One region of the Streptomyces sp. NPDC017943 genome, then DNA from elsewhere that is predicted to be linked to it. Evidence: riboswitches for the same ligand, from Rfam matches in the RefSeq annotation. Region 1 holds a riboswitch; each other region holds the start of a gene.
What was found. A riboswitch is a leader RNA that binds a small molecule or an ion and turns the genes downstream of it on or off. The one in region 1 is predicted to bind cyclic di-AMP.
Positions count from the first base shown of each region.

Region 2: linked by a shared signal. The riboswitch ahead of ACH4C6_RS04280 (NlpC/P60 family protein) and the one ahead of ACH4C6_RS26670 (transglycosylase family protein) in region 1 are both predicted to bind cyclic di-AMP.
Region 3: linked by a shared signal. The riboswitch ahead of ACH4C6_RS16970 (M23 family metallopeptidase) and the one ahead of ACH4C6_RS26670 (transglycosylase family protein) in region 1 are both predicted to bind cyclic di-AMP.

Region 1 covers NZ_JBIRHH010000008.1:379,801-384,226, reverse strand. Annotated here, with positions in the region: gene ACH4C6_RS26680 (septum formation initiator family protein) at 1-296, opposite strand, end outside; gene eno (phosphopyruvate hydratase) at 411-1,691, opposite strand; gene ACH4C6_RS26670 (transglycosylase family protein) at 2,091-2,810, opposite strand; cyclic di-AMP (ydaO/yuaA leader) riboswitch at 2,815-2,981, opposite strand; gene ACH4C6_RS26665 (transglycosylase family protein) at 3,210-4,184, opposite strand; gene ACH4C6_RS26660 (cytochrome P450) at 4,364-4,426, opposite strand, start outside.
Region 2 covers NZ_JBIRHH010000001.1:968,640-973,065, reverse strand. Annotated here, with positions in the region: gene ACH4C6_RS04285 (hypothetical protein) at 1-215, opposite strand, end outside; gene ACH4C6_RS04280 (NlpC/P60 family protein) at 293-1,462, opposite strand; cyclic di-AMP (ydaO/yuaA leader) riboswitch at 1,470-1,644, opposite strand; gene pcrA (DNA helicase PcrA) at 1,958-4,426, shown strand, end outside.
Region 3 covers NZ_JBIRHH010000004.1:729,338-733,763, forward strand. Annotated here, with positions in the region: gene ACH4C6_RS16960 (dihydrofolate reductase family protein) at 224-1,354, shown strand; tRNA gene ACH4C6_RS16965 (tRNA-Met) at 1,421-1,494, shown strand; cyclic di-AMP (ydaO/yuaA leader) riboswitch at 1,841-1,997, shown strand; gene ACH4C6_RS16970 (M23 family metallopeptidase) at 2,009-3,040, shown strand; gene ACH4C6_RS16975 (aldo/keto reductase) at 3,205-4,158, shown strand; gene ACH4C6_RS16980 (PrsW family intramembrane metalloprotease) at 4,278-4,426, opposite strand, start outside.

The DNA of each region.
Region 1 (4,426 bases):
TCGTCCTGCCAGCGCGCCTTGGCGTCGCGCAGCCGCTCGACGCGCTCGCGCGCCTGCTGCTGCTCGCGCTGCAGGTCCTCGATCTCGGCGCGCTGGGAGACGTACTGGCGCATCGGCCAGGCCAGGGCCACGATCAGCGAGCACAGCACCAGCGCGAGCAGCGCCGCCCGGCCGGTCAGCCGGGAGCGGCGGGCCTGGCGCCTGGTCTGGGAGCGGTAGACCCGGGCCGCGGTCTGCTCACCGAGCAGCCGGATCCTGGTCGCGGTGGAGAACCGGTCCCGGTCCTTCACGGCCATGTCAGTCCGCCTCCCGCTCCACCGTCATACGCGCGTACGTCCCCGGACACGGTACGGGACCGAGTCCGGGGACGTACGTACGACGCTGCTGCCGACGAGCCGGGTCTGTCGCCGTCAGCCCTTGAAGCGCGGGAAGGCGCTGCGGCCGGCGTAGACCGCGGCGTCGTCGAGGATCTCCTCGATGCGCAGCAGCTGGTTGTACTTGGCGACGCGCTCGGAGCGGGCCGGGGCGCCGGTCTTGATCTGACCGCAGTTGGTGGCGACGGCCAGGTCGGCGATGGTGACGTCCTCGGTCTCGCCGGAGCGGTGGGACATCATGCACTTGAAGCCGTTGCGCTGGGCGAGCTCCACGGCGTCCAGGGTCTCGGTCAGCGAGCCGATCTGGTTCACCTTCACCAGCAGGGCGTTGGCGGCGCCCTCCTCGATGCCGCGGGCGAGACGCTCGGGGTTGGTGACGAACAGGTCGTCGCCGACGAGCTGGACCTTGTCACCGAGCTTGGCGGTGATGGTCTTCCAGCCCTCCCAGTCGTCCTCGAACAGCGGGTCCTCGATGGAGACGAGCGGGTACGCGTCCACGAGCTCCGCGTAGTACTCGGTCATCTCGGCCGCCGAGCGCTCCTTGCCCTCGAAGGTGTAGACGCCGTCCTTGTAGAACTCGGAGGCGGCCACGTCGAGCGCGAGGGCGATCTGCTCGCCGGGGGTGTAGCCGGCTTCCTTGATGGCCTCGAGGATGAGGTCGAGGGCCTCGCGGTTGGAGCCGAGGTTCGGGGCGAAGCCGCCCTCGTCGCCGAGGCCGGTGGCCAGGCCCTTGCCCTTCAGGACCTTCTTCAGCGTGTGGTAGACCTCGGCGCCCCAGCGCAGGGCCTCGGAGAAGGACTCCGCGCCGATCGGCGCGATCATGAACTCCTGGATGTCCACGTTGGAGTCGGCGTGCGAGCCGCCGTTCAGGATGTTCATCATCGGCACCGGCAGCAGGTGCGCGTTCGGGCCGCCCAGGTAGCGGAACAGCGGCAGGTCGCTGGCCTCGGAGGCGGCATGGGCGACGGCGAGGGAGACGCCGAGGATGGCGTTGGCGCCGAGCGAGCCCTTGTTGTCGGTGGCGTCCAGGTCGAACATCGCCTGGTCGATCAGGCGCTGCTCGGTGGCGTCGTAACCGACCAGCTCGGGGCCGATCTGCTCGATGACCGCGAGGACGGCCTTCTCCACACCCTTGCCGAGGTAGCGGTTCGAGTCGCCGTCGCGGAGCTCGATGGCCTCGAAGGCGCCCGTGGAGGCGCCGGACGGGACGGCGGCACGGCCGGTGCTGCCGTCGTCGAGGCCGACCTCGACCTCGACCGTGGGGTTGCCTCGGGAGTCCAGGATTTCCCGGGCTACGACGACGTCGATGGACGGCACGAGCATCTCCTTCTTATGTGACGCGGTGACGCGGGTCGCGTGGACCCGGCGGGGTGCGGGCCCGGTGGCTCGCGACATGAGCCTAACCGGCCCGGGGCGATCGGCCACCGGGTCGCCCACCCCATGGACAGAACCGAGAGTAAATTGTTTCCGAACGGAACAAAGGCGGTTCGCCGCAACGGGCCGAAACTCGGCCCCGGGAGCCCGGGCGGACATGACCCCGCCCCGGTGCGTACGGGGGAACGCGCACCGGGGCGGGGAGCCCGTGGGGACGGGGGTCCCGCCCGTGCGGCGGGGGGCCGCCTGTCAGGGCGAGGGCCTCCCGCGGGGGCGGGGCCGCCGGGCGGCCGGACCGCGGGTGTGCGGTGCGGACCGCCCTGCGGCGGGGGGAGCTGCTGCTTACTTCAGGTGCAGCTGCTGGCCCGGGTAGATGAGGTTGGCGTCCTCGACGATGTCCTTGTTCAGCCGGAACAGCTTCTCCCAGCCGCCCTTGACCTTCTCCTCGGCCGCGATCGAGCTGAGGGTGTCGCCCTTGACGACCTTGTACTCGCCATCGCCCTTCTTGACCTTCTTGCCGGTCGGGGTGGTGACGGTCTTCTTGGCGGCCGGGCGCTCGTCGGAACGGGAGGCCGGCTGCTGCTCGGCCTCGCGGGACTCGGTGCTCTGCTGGCTCTGCTGGCTCTGCTGGTTCTGCTGCGAGGAGCCGGCGGAGCTGCCGGAGTCGGTGGAACCGCCGCCGGTGTAACCGGCGCTCGACAGGCCCTTGCCGCAGACCGGCCAGGCACCCTTGCCCTGGCTGGCGAGGACCTTCTCGGCGATCTCGATCTGCTGCGCCTTCGAGGCCTTGTCGGCGGTGGAGGCGTACTGCGTGCCGCCGTAACCGGCCCACGTGGAGGCGGAGAACTGCAGACCGCCGTAGTAGCCGTTGCCGGTGTTGATGGACCAGTTGCCGCCGGACTCGCACTGGGCGACGGCGTCCCACTCGGAGGCGGTGGCGGCGGAGGCGTTGCCGGCCGCCATCAGCGGAGCGGCGACGGCGGCGGAGGCGACACCGGCGACGGCGATGGCGCGAGTGGCCTTGGACGGACGACGGTGCTTGCCCTTGCCGGAAAACAGCATGGATGGATCCCCTCACCGACGCCTGCGAGGTGAGCTGTCGGGTTCGGGCCGGTTGAGTTGCCCGGCCACGTCCCTCACGGGACGCGGCTCCACCCCTAGCCCTTCCGGCTCAACGAGCCGGTCGGGCACCTACCTTGGGTCCCCCGCTCCTGCCTACGGCGCTTGACGCGACGACTGTTCCCGTACGGCCGCTGGCAGGATTCGGCGTTGCGGCCGCCGGGGCTCGCGGTGGCGAGCGGTCACGACCGTAGACAGGCGATCGCCGGAATTTCAAAGACGATCAAGGCTTCTGAGACCTATCTCTCACCACGTTTATACGGGACATAGGCCGCGAAACATGGCGTGAACTCGCGTCGATTCGGGGCGACTTCCGCCGCCGTTCCCGCACTGCCCGAACGGCTACTTCCCGTCCGTTTCGTCCTCTGCGGTAAGCGTCTGACCGGGCAGAACGGGCTCCGGGTCGCTGTCGGCGGCCTTCTCGCCCCCGGCGTACAGCTCGTCCCATCCCCCGTCGATCCGGAGGGAGTCGGCGATGGACCAGGCGCTGTCCCCGACGCCGACGATGTAGGCGCCCTCCGACTTCTCGTCGGAACCCTCCTCGCCGCGCGAGGCGTGGCGCCCCGAGGACGCGTTCGCAGTGCCGTCCGCGGACTCGGTGCTCTCGTCGGCACTGGGGGAGCCGGTGTCCGCCGCGGCCGAGGAGCCGTCGCTCGGGCGGGACTTGCCGGATGCCTCACTCTCGGGCGTGGCCGACCGCGAGCCGTCCGACCCCCGATCGGCACTGCGAGAGGCGCGCGATGTGCCGGAATCATCCGATTCGCCCCGAGATGCCGACGAAGCGTCAGGTGACGCCGAGCCGGACGGGGAAGACGACGGGGACGACGCGGACGGGGAGGGCGAGGCGGAGGACCCGGAGGATCCGAGCGAGTCGAGCAGTCCGGGCGAGTCCGTCGGAGCGGAATCGCCGGACGAGCCGGACGCATCGCCCGAACCCGACGAACCCTTCTCGAGGCCGGAGAGGAGCCCACAGGTGTGCCAGGCGCCGACCCCCTGTTCGGCGAGGATTCTCTCGGCCACGGCTATCTGCTGCGAACGGCTGGCCAGATCGGCGCTCGCGGCGTAGTCGAGACCGCCGTGGCTCTCCCAGTCCTCCTGGGAGAGCGCGAGGCCGCCGTAGTAGCCGTTGCCGCTGTTCTGGCTCCAGGCCCCGCCGGTCTCGCAGTCCGCGATCCGGTCCCAGGTGGCGCCGTCGGCAGCGCTGGCACCGGAGGCCCCGAGGAGCGGGATCGCGATGGCGGAGCCGGTCACTCCGGCCGCGACGAGGAGAGCCGGAGCCTGGCGGGGGCGACGGTGACGACCGTTCCCGGAGAGCATACGGAGACCTTTCGCAAGACAGCAGTGACCCGCGCGGCGCCGTCTCCGGGCCGCGTTGATGGGTGAACGTATAGGCAGACGATCACTTGTCACAAGTTCATGCCGCGCAGATCACGTGAAGATCACAGACATGACGGCGTGTCATGTTTGGCGGGAGCGCTCGCTGGTCATGGCGGCCGTCACACCGGAGTGAACTCCACCGGGAGGGTCCGCAGCCCTCGCATGATGAGCCCGCCGCGCCA
Region 2 (4,426 bases), on a different contig from region 1:
GCCGCGGTGGTGAACACCGCCGGCACCTCCGCCCGCCACGCGCCGCGCGCCCGCTGCAGCAGGCTCACGGCCGACACCAGCCACGCCCCGCAGGCCAGGGCCAGCACGACGCGGGAGAGGGCGGCGTGACCCGCGGAGTCGAGACCGACCGACACGGTGCCGGTCGCCAGCGCATACGTCGCCCACCAGGTGGCAAACGGGGAGGGACCGGACATAGCGCCGATGCTAGAGAGCAACGCGCGCCGGAGGTGAGGGGCACGCGCGCGTGCCCCTCAAAAACGTCCGTGTCCGCTCAGGCGGGCCGCACCACGCTGTGGATCGCCGACTCGCCGTCGTAGTAGACCGACTCCTCGCGCACGTACGTGCCCGGCTTCGGCGCGTGGATCATCATGCCGTTGCCGATGTACAGCCCGACGTGCGTGACGTCGTCGTAGAAGAAGACCAGGTCGCCCGGCCGGGCCTGGGACACCGGGACGGTGGTGCCGGCGTCGACCTGGTCGTAGGTCGTGCGCGGGAGGGTGACGCCGGCGGCCTTCCAGGCGGCCTGGGTGAGGCCGGAGCAGTCGTAGGAACCGGGACCGACGGCACCCCAGACGTACGGCTTGCCGATCTGGGCGCGCGCGAACGCCAGGGCCTTGTCCGCCTTGGTGGCGTACGAGGAGTCCACCAGGGCCGGCGTGGAGGGCGAGCCGGAGTCCTGCGACGGCGAGCCGCTCTCCTGCCGGGGGGCCTCCTCGCGCTGGGCCTGCTCCTGCGCGGCCTGCTGCCGGGCCAGCTCGGCGGCCCGGCGGGCGGCTTCCCGCTGCTTCTCCTGCTCGATGGCCGCGAGCCGCGCCTTCTCCTCGGCGGTCAGCCGCGACATCAGCGCGCGGGCGTCGGCCAGCTTGCGCTGCACGGTCGCCTTGGCCGCCTTCAGGTCGCCCTGGGCGTCGGTGAGCTTCTCCAGGCTCTCGGTGGCCTCCCGGCGCTTCGTCATCGTCTCGGACTGCTGGGTGACGAAGTCGTCGACCGCTTCCTTCTGGCGGCCGGTCATCCGGTCCATCAGCTGGGTCTGGTCGAAGTAGTCCTGCGGGGTGTCCGCGAGCAGGAACGTCGCCGTCTCCGGGGCGGCCGCCCCCGTGCGGTACTGGGCGGAGGCGTAGGAGCCGAGCTTCTCGCGCGCCTCGTTGAGCTTCCCGGCGCGCTGCGCCACGTCGTCGAGGAGGGTGTCGACGCGCTTGCGCTGCTTGGCGGTCTTCTCCTTGGCCCCGTTGTACTTCTCGGTCGCCGACTCGGCCTGGCGGTACAGGTCGTCGACCTTCTTCTCGACTTCTTCGAGGCTGGGCTTGTCGTCGGCCTCGGGGGCGGCGTTGGCCGACTGGGACAGCAGGGCCACGGAGGTGAGGGCCGCCGTTGCCAGGGCGGGGGTCCGTATGCCTGCCACGCGCGAACCGGTGGGACGCGACTTGCGGTGCGACGCCAAGGGAGGCGACTCCTTCCATCGTCCGCCTACCGGGTTAGCTGTCGGGTTCGGGCGGGTGGTTCGGAAGGGTTGCCCTACGGCCTTCTCCGGATCAGGAGGCGGGCCGATTCACCCCGGGGTTCTCGGTTGGGTCCCCGGCTCCGGCTGCCGCTGCGGCACACCGGACTCGGCGGAGGCCGCGCGGCCCGGCGACGTTCGCCGGAAACGGTCGTGCGGCCTGGTCGCACGGTAGCCAACTCGTGTGGTCCCTGTGAAGGTTGATGGGTGATATGCCCGATACATTTTCGTGACCTTTCCCGGGAGCGTTGCTCGGAGTGAACGATCCGGGTGGCTCGGTCCTGGTTTGCCCGGGATCGTTGCGGACATAGCGGAACGTGATCATGCGGCACTGGAGGGTGACATCGCGCCACGGATCCGGCCGCCCCGCCGGTGCCCGGGGCGATGTCTCCGGGGTGGCGGCGGACTGTCAGTGGGGCGCCCTAGACTCGGAGAGCGATGAGCAGCCTCTTTGACGACAACTTCCTGGCGAGCCTCCAGGCCCAGCGGGGCCCCGCGGACGAGCCCCCGCCGCCCCCCGAGGACGATCACGCTCCGGAGCCGCTTCCGGACGATCTGTTCGGCGGGAAGTTCGACGTGCCGCCGGACCGCGACACCCATTACCGGGACGGCGCCCCCCGCCCGGTGATCGACGCCGCCGCGCTGCTGGAAGGGCTCAACGACAACCAGCGGGCCGCCGTCGTCCACTCCGGCTCCCCGCTGCTCATCGTCGCCGGCGCCGGCTCCGGCAAGACCCGCGTGCTCACCCACCGCATCGCCCACCTGCTGGCCGAGCGGCACGTGCACCCGGGGCAGATCCTCGCGATCACCTTCACCAACAAGGCCGCCGGCGAGATGAAGGAGCGCGTCGAGCAGCTCGTCGGCCCGCGCGCCAACGCCATGTGGGTCATGACCTTCCACAGCGCGTGCGTGCGCATCCTGCGCCGGGAGAGCAAGAAGCTCGGCTTCACCTCCTCCTTCTCGATCTACGACGCCGCCGACTCCAAGCGCCTGATGGCCCTGGTCTGCCGCGACCTGGACCTCGACCCCAAGCGCTTCCCGCCCAAGTCCTTCAGCGCCAAGATCAGCAACCTGAAGAACGAGCTGATCGACGAGGAGGACTTCGCCGCCCAGGCCACCGACGGCTTCGAGAAGACCCTCGCCCAGGCCTACGCCATGTACCAGTCGCGGCTGCGCGAGGCGAACGCCCTCGACTTCGACGACCTGATCATGACGACGGTCAACCTGCTGCGCGCCTTCCCGGACGTCGCCGAGCACTACCGCCGCCGCTTCCGCCACGTCCTGGTCGACGAGTACCAGGACACCAACCACGCCCAGTACGCCCTCGTGCGCGAGCTGGTCGGCACCTCCGAGCACCCGGTCGACGTACCACCCGAGGCCGAGGTGCCGCCCGCCGAGCTGTGCGTGGTGGGCGACGCCGACCAGTCGATCTACGCCTTCCGCGGCGCGACGATCCGCAACATCCTCCAGTTCGAGGAGGACTACCCGGACGCGACGACGATCCTGCTCGAGCAGAACTACCGCTCCACGCAGACCATCCTGTCCGCGGCCAACGCCGTCATCGAGCGCAACGAGTCCCGCCGCCCCAAGAACCTGTGGACCAACGCGGGCACCGGTGCGCGGATCACCGGCTACGTCGCCGACACCGAGCACGACGAGGCGCAGTTCGTCGCCGACGAGATAGACCGCCTCACCGACGCCGGCGAGGCCAAGGCGGGCGACGTCGCGGTCTTCTACCGCACCAACGCCCAGTCCCGTGTCTTCGAAGAGGTCTTCATCCGCGTCGGCCTGCCCTACAAGGTCGTCGGCGGCGTGCGCTTCTACGAGCGCAAGGAGGTCCGGGACGTCCTGGCCTACCTGCGCGTGCTGTCCAACCCCGAGGACTCGGTGCCGCTGCGCCGGATCCTCAACGTCCCCAAGCGGGGCATCGGCGACCGCGCCGAGGCGATGATCGACGCCCTGTCCCAGCGCGAGAAGATCAGCTTCCCGCAGGCGCTCAAGCGCGTCGACGAGGCGTACGGCATGGCCGCGCGCTCCACCAACGCCGTCAAGCGGTTCAACACGCTGATGGAGGACCTCCGCACGATCGTCGAGTCCGGCGCCGGGCCGGCCACCGTCCTGGAGGCCGTGCTGGAGCGCACCGGCTACCTGGCCGAACTCCAGGCGTCCACCGACCCGCAGGACGAGACCCGGATCGAGAACCTCCAGGAACTCGCCGCCGTCGCCATGGAGTTCGAGCAGGAGCGCGGCGAGGACGCGGAGACCGGCGGCACGCTGTCCGACTTCCTCGAACAGGTCGCCCTGGTCGCCGACTCCGACCAGATCCCCGACGAGGAGGACGGCGACGGCGTCATCACGCTGATGACCCTGCACACCGCCAAGGGCCTGGAGTTCCCGGTCGTCTTCCTCACCGGCATGGAGGACGGCGTCTTCCCCCACATGCGCGCCCTGGGGGAGAACAAGGAACTGGAGGAGGAGCGCCGCCTGGCCTACGTCGGCATCACGCGCGCCCGGGAGCGGCTGTATCTGACACGGTCCACCCTGCGCAGCGCCTGGGGCCAGCCCTCGTACAACCCGCCCTCCCGGTTCCTGGAGGAGATCCCGCCGGCCCACGTCGAGTGGAAGCGCACGGGAGCGACCGTGCCCGCGTCCTCCGGGCCGGTCTCCGCGGTCGCGGCCTCCCTGTCCTCGTCCCGCTCGCGCTCCTCGGCGTCCGGCGCCTCCGGCTTCGCCACGCGCCGCACCGCCGAGAAGCCGGTGATGGCGCTGACCGTGGGGGACCGGGTCACCCACGACCAGTTCGGCCTCGGCACGGTCGTCGCGGTCAAGGGCACGGGAGCGAACGCCGAGGCGTCGATCGACTTCGGCGACACCAAGCCCAAGCGGCTGCTGCTGCGCTACGCGCCG
Region 3 (4,426 bases), on a different contig from region 1:
GCAAGCAGACCGTTGCACGGCCGTCCCCGGCCGGACGGCGGTTCAGCCGGCGCCGAGTTCCGCCGGTGCGGCCGGCGGCGGGGGGTGCCGTCCACGTCCGGCCGGGTGACCGCGTAAGACTTGGCCACGTCCCACTCTGCCCGTCCAGCCCCGTCCCGCCCCACCCGTGCCCGTCCCGCCCGTCCCGTCCAGTCCCGCCCTTCCGACCAGCCGCGGAGCGTCGATGCCTCACCCGTACGTCCTGCTGTCCGCCGCCGTCTCCCTCGACGGCTACCTGGACGACACCGGACCCGAACGCCTGCTCCTGTCGAGCCCGGCCGACTTCGACCGGGTCGACGAGGTGCGCGCGTCCGTCGACGCGATTCTGGTCGGCGCGGGCACGATCCGGGCCGACAACCCCCGCCTCCTGGTCAACTCCCCGCAGCGCCGCGCCGCCCGTGCCGCCGCGGGCCGGCCCGAGTACCCCCTCAAGGTCACCGTCAGCGGCACCGGCGACCTCGACCCGGACGCCAACTTCTGGCACACCGGCGGCGAGAAGGTCCTCTACACCACCGACGAGGGCGCGCGGCGCGCCCGCGCCCTCGGCCTCGCCACCGACGTCGTCCCCCTGGGCGCGAGCCTCGACTGGCGCCGGCTCCTCACCCACCTGCACGACGTGCGGGGCGTGCGGCGGCTGATGGTCGAGGGCGGCGGCCTGATCCACACCCAGCTGCTCACCCAGGAGCTCGCCGACGAGATCCAGCTGGTCCTCGCCCCGCTCTTCGTGGGCGACCCCGCCGCGCCCCGCCTCTTCGGACCCGGCGGCTACCCGCCCGGTCGGCTGCGGCTGCTCGACACCCGCCGGATCGAGGACGTCGTCCTGATGCGCTACGAACCGACCGCCCCCGGCACCGGGCCGCTCCCGGTCGCCGCCGACCACCACTGGCTGGCCGCCGCCTGCGAGCTGGCGGAGCTCTGCCCGCCCTCCGGGACCGCGTTCAGCGTCGGGGCGGTGGTGGTCGCGGCCGACGGCACCGAACTGGCCCGCGGCCACTCACGCGAGGGCGGCGACCCGGTCGTGCACGCCGAGGAGGCGGCCCTGGCCAAGCTCGACCCGGCCGACCCCAGGCTGGCCGGGGCGACCGTCTACAGCAGCCTCGAACCCTGCGCCCGCCGCGCCTCGCGCCCGGCACCCTGCGCCCGGCTGATCCTCGACGCGGGCGTGCGGCGGGTCGTCACGGCCTGGCGCGAGCCGGACACCTTCGTGGCCGGGGCCGACGGCAGCGGAGTCCTGGCCGCCGGGGGAGCGCAGGTCGTCGTCCTGCCCGAGCACGAGGAGCGGGCCAAGGCGCCGAACCGGCATCTGGTGACCTGAGCGCGGCGCCGATACGGGGTGTGCGCGAGACGTCCCGCGGATGGCGTACACTGGTGAACACAACGACGCGGGGTGGAGCAGCTCGGTAGCTCGCTGGGCTCATAACCCAGAGGTCGCAGGTTCAAATCCTGTCCCCGCTACTGAAGGCCGAGGGCCGGAATCCGAAAGGGTTCCGGCCCTCGGTGCGTTGTCCCTCCGGCCATATGGGCCTTCTCTCTCCAGCCTTCCGGGCCGTTTCCCTCCAGCCGTCGACCGGCCGTCACACACGGTGAGTGAACCGCCTCGCAGCGCATAACAACTGACACACCGTCAAGTCCCTTGCGGAGCCCGGGAGGCGGTCAACTCGCCCGATTCACCCCGGTCATGGCAGGTTGGTCCGCGCGAAAAAGGTTAATGATCAAGCGGAAGCGCTGGAATACGCACCGCGCCATCCATTAACGTTCGATAACGCAGCGCGGTCGTCCCAGCCGTCACAGAAGGCGGCTCCGTGCGCACGCGCCGAATCCCGCGAGGGAACCGGGGAACCACCACTTGGGGTGAATCGGGCGGATGCCGCCGTGGCAGCACGGCAGGTATACGCGCGTAGGAGACCTTCCTGCTCCGAACCCGTCAGCTAACCCGGTAGGCGAGAAGGAAGGAAAGGAGCACGCCCACGTGGCGTCCAACCGGCCTGCCCCCGCTGCCCCGTTCGCGGCGGACCAGCGCGACCCCGAGACCTTCGGCTTCGGCCGTCAGCGCACCGACGAGGGCCCGTTCCAGGAGTGGAACCCCACCGCGGAGTCCATCCGCCCCGTCCGTGGCCGGCACCGCGTCTCCAAGCAGCGCGGCGGAGGACTCGCCCGCAGCTCCACCGTCCTCGGTGTCGGCGTCATAGCCGCCGTCGGCGCGGGCGGCATGGCCAGCGCCCAGACCGGCAAGCCGCCGGTGTCGATCTCCGTCCCGGACCTTCCCTCGGTGGGTTCCCTCCTCTCGGACGACGACACCCCCGAAGGTTCCGCCACCCCGCTCAGCAGCCTGGGCACCACGACCGCCGAGGCCGAGCCGGGCACCGACGGCGCCGGTGAGGCCCTGCGCGCCCGGATCATGGCCCAGGTCGAGCACCAGCAGGACCAGATCGACACCAAGGCCGCCCAGGACGCCGCGGCCGCCGCCGAGAAGGCGGCCCAGGAAGCCGTCGCCAAGGCCGAGAAGGAGGCCAAGGCCAAGGCCGCCGAGGCGAAGAAGAAGGCGGAGGAGGCGGCCGAGAAGAAGGCCGAGGCCGAGCGGCTCGCCGCCCTCGCGAAGCAGTACACGCTGCCGACCTCCTCGTACACCCTCACCTCCACCTTCGGCCAGGCCGGCGCCTACTGGTCCTCCGGCTACCACACCGGCCTCGACTTCGCCGCCCCCACGGGCACGCCGATCAAGGCGGTCCACAGCGGCACCATCACCGAGGCGGGCTGGAACGGCTCCTACGGCTACAAGACCGTCCTCACCCTCGATGACGGCACCGAGATCTGGTACGCGCACCAGTCGTCGATCGGCGTCAGCGTCGGCCAGAAGGTCGGCACGGGCGACGTCATCGGCCGCGTCGGCGCCACCGGCAACGTCACCGGCGCCCACCTCCACCTCGAAGTCCACTCCGGCGGCTCCGCGAGCGGCATCGACCCCATGGCGTGGCTGCGGGGCAAGGGACTCACCCCGTAGACGCACCGCGCCCGTCGAAGCACCGGCAGCCCTGACGACGACCCCCCGGCGTCAGGGCTGCCGGTTTTCGGTTTTCGGTGACCGGGGTGTTTGCCCGGGTTCGTTTGCCCGGGTTTTGCGCGGCTCCCGGAATGTGTCGTTCCGCACGGTCGTTGACGCCGGGTATGACTGCTACGACGACTCTGCGCAAGCTCGGCTCCTCCGACCTCGAGGTCTTCCCGCTCGCCCTCGGCGGCAACGTCTTCGGCTGGACCGCCGACGAGGACCGGTCCTTCGCCGTCCTCGACGCCTACACCGCGGCCGGCGGCAACTTCGTCGACACCGCCGACGTCTACTCGGCGTGGGTCGACGGCAACCGGGGCGGTGAGTCCGAGACCATCCTCGGCCGGTGGCTCCGGGCGCGCGGGAACCGCTCCGAGGTCGTCGTCGCCACCAAGGTGAGCCAGCACCCCGACTTCCAGGGGCTGTCCGCCGCCACCATCAAGGCCGCCGCCGACGCCTCCCTGCGCCGGCTGGGCACCGACCACATCGACCTGTACTACACCCACTACGACCGGCCCGAGGTGCCCGTCGAGGAGATCATCGGCGCCCTCGACGCGCTCGTGAAGGCCGGCAAGGTGCGGCACATCGCCGCCTCCAACATCTCCGCGGAGCGGCTGCGGGAGTCCCTGGAGTTCTCCGACCGCGAGGGACTGGCCCGCTACGTCGCCCTCCAGCCCCACTACAACCTGGTCTCCCGCGACACCTACGAGGGCGGGCTCCAGGACCTCGCCGAGCGCAGCGGCCTCGCGGCCGTGCCGTACTACGCCCTCGCGTCGGGCTTCCTCACGGGCAAGTACCGGCCCGGCACGAACGTCGAGAGCGCGCGGGCCGGGGGCGCGGCCAGGCACCTGGAGACGGAGCGCGGGCGCCGGGTGCTCGACGCGCTCGACGAGATCGCCGCGGCGCACGAGGTGCCGGTGGCGACGGTCGCCCTGGCGTGGCTCGCCGCCCGGCCGACCGTCGTCGCGCCGATCGCCTCCGCGCGGACGGTGGAGCAGCTGCCGGCGCTGGTGGGGGTGGCGCGGCTGACCCTGACGGAGGCGGAGACCGCCCGGCTCGACGAGGCCTCCGCCTGACGGAGCGAGGGGGAGCGGCGGCTCAGCGGCGGCTGAGTGCGGCTGAGTGGTGGCTGAGTGGTGGCTGAGTGGTGGCTGAGCGGCGGTTTGGAGCGGCTCAGGAGCGGCTCCGTGGCGGCTCAGGAGCGGTAGGGGTTGTACGCCGGGTGGGGAGCCGGCCGGTGGGGCCGGCCGTACGCGCCGTGCGCGCTGTTTGCGCCGTATGCGCCGTACACCCCGTGCACCGGCCAGGGCGGCGCCATTGCCGGGGGTGGCGGGGAGGTCACCC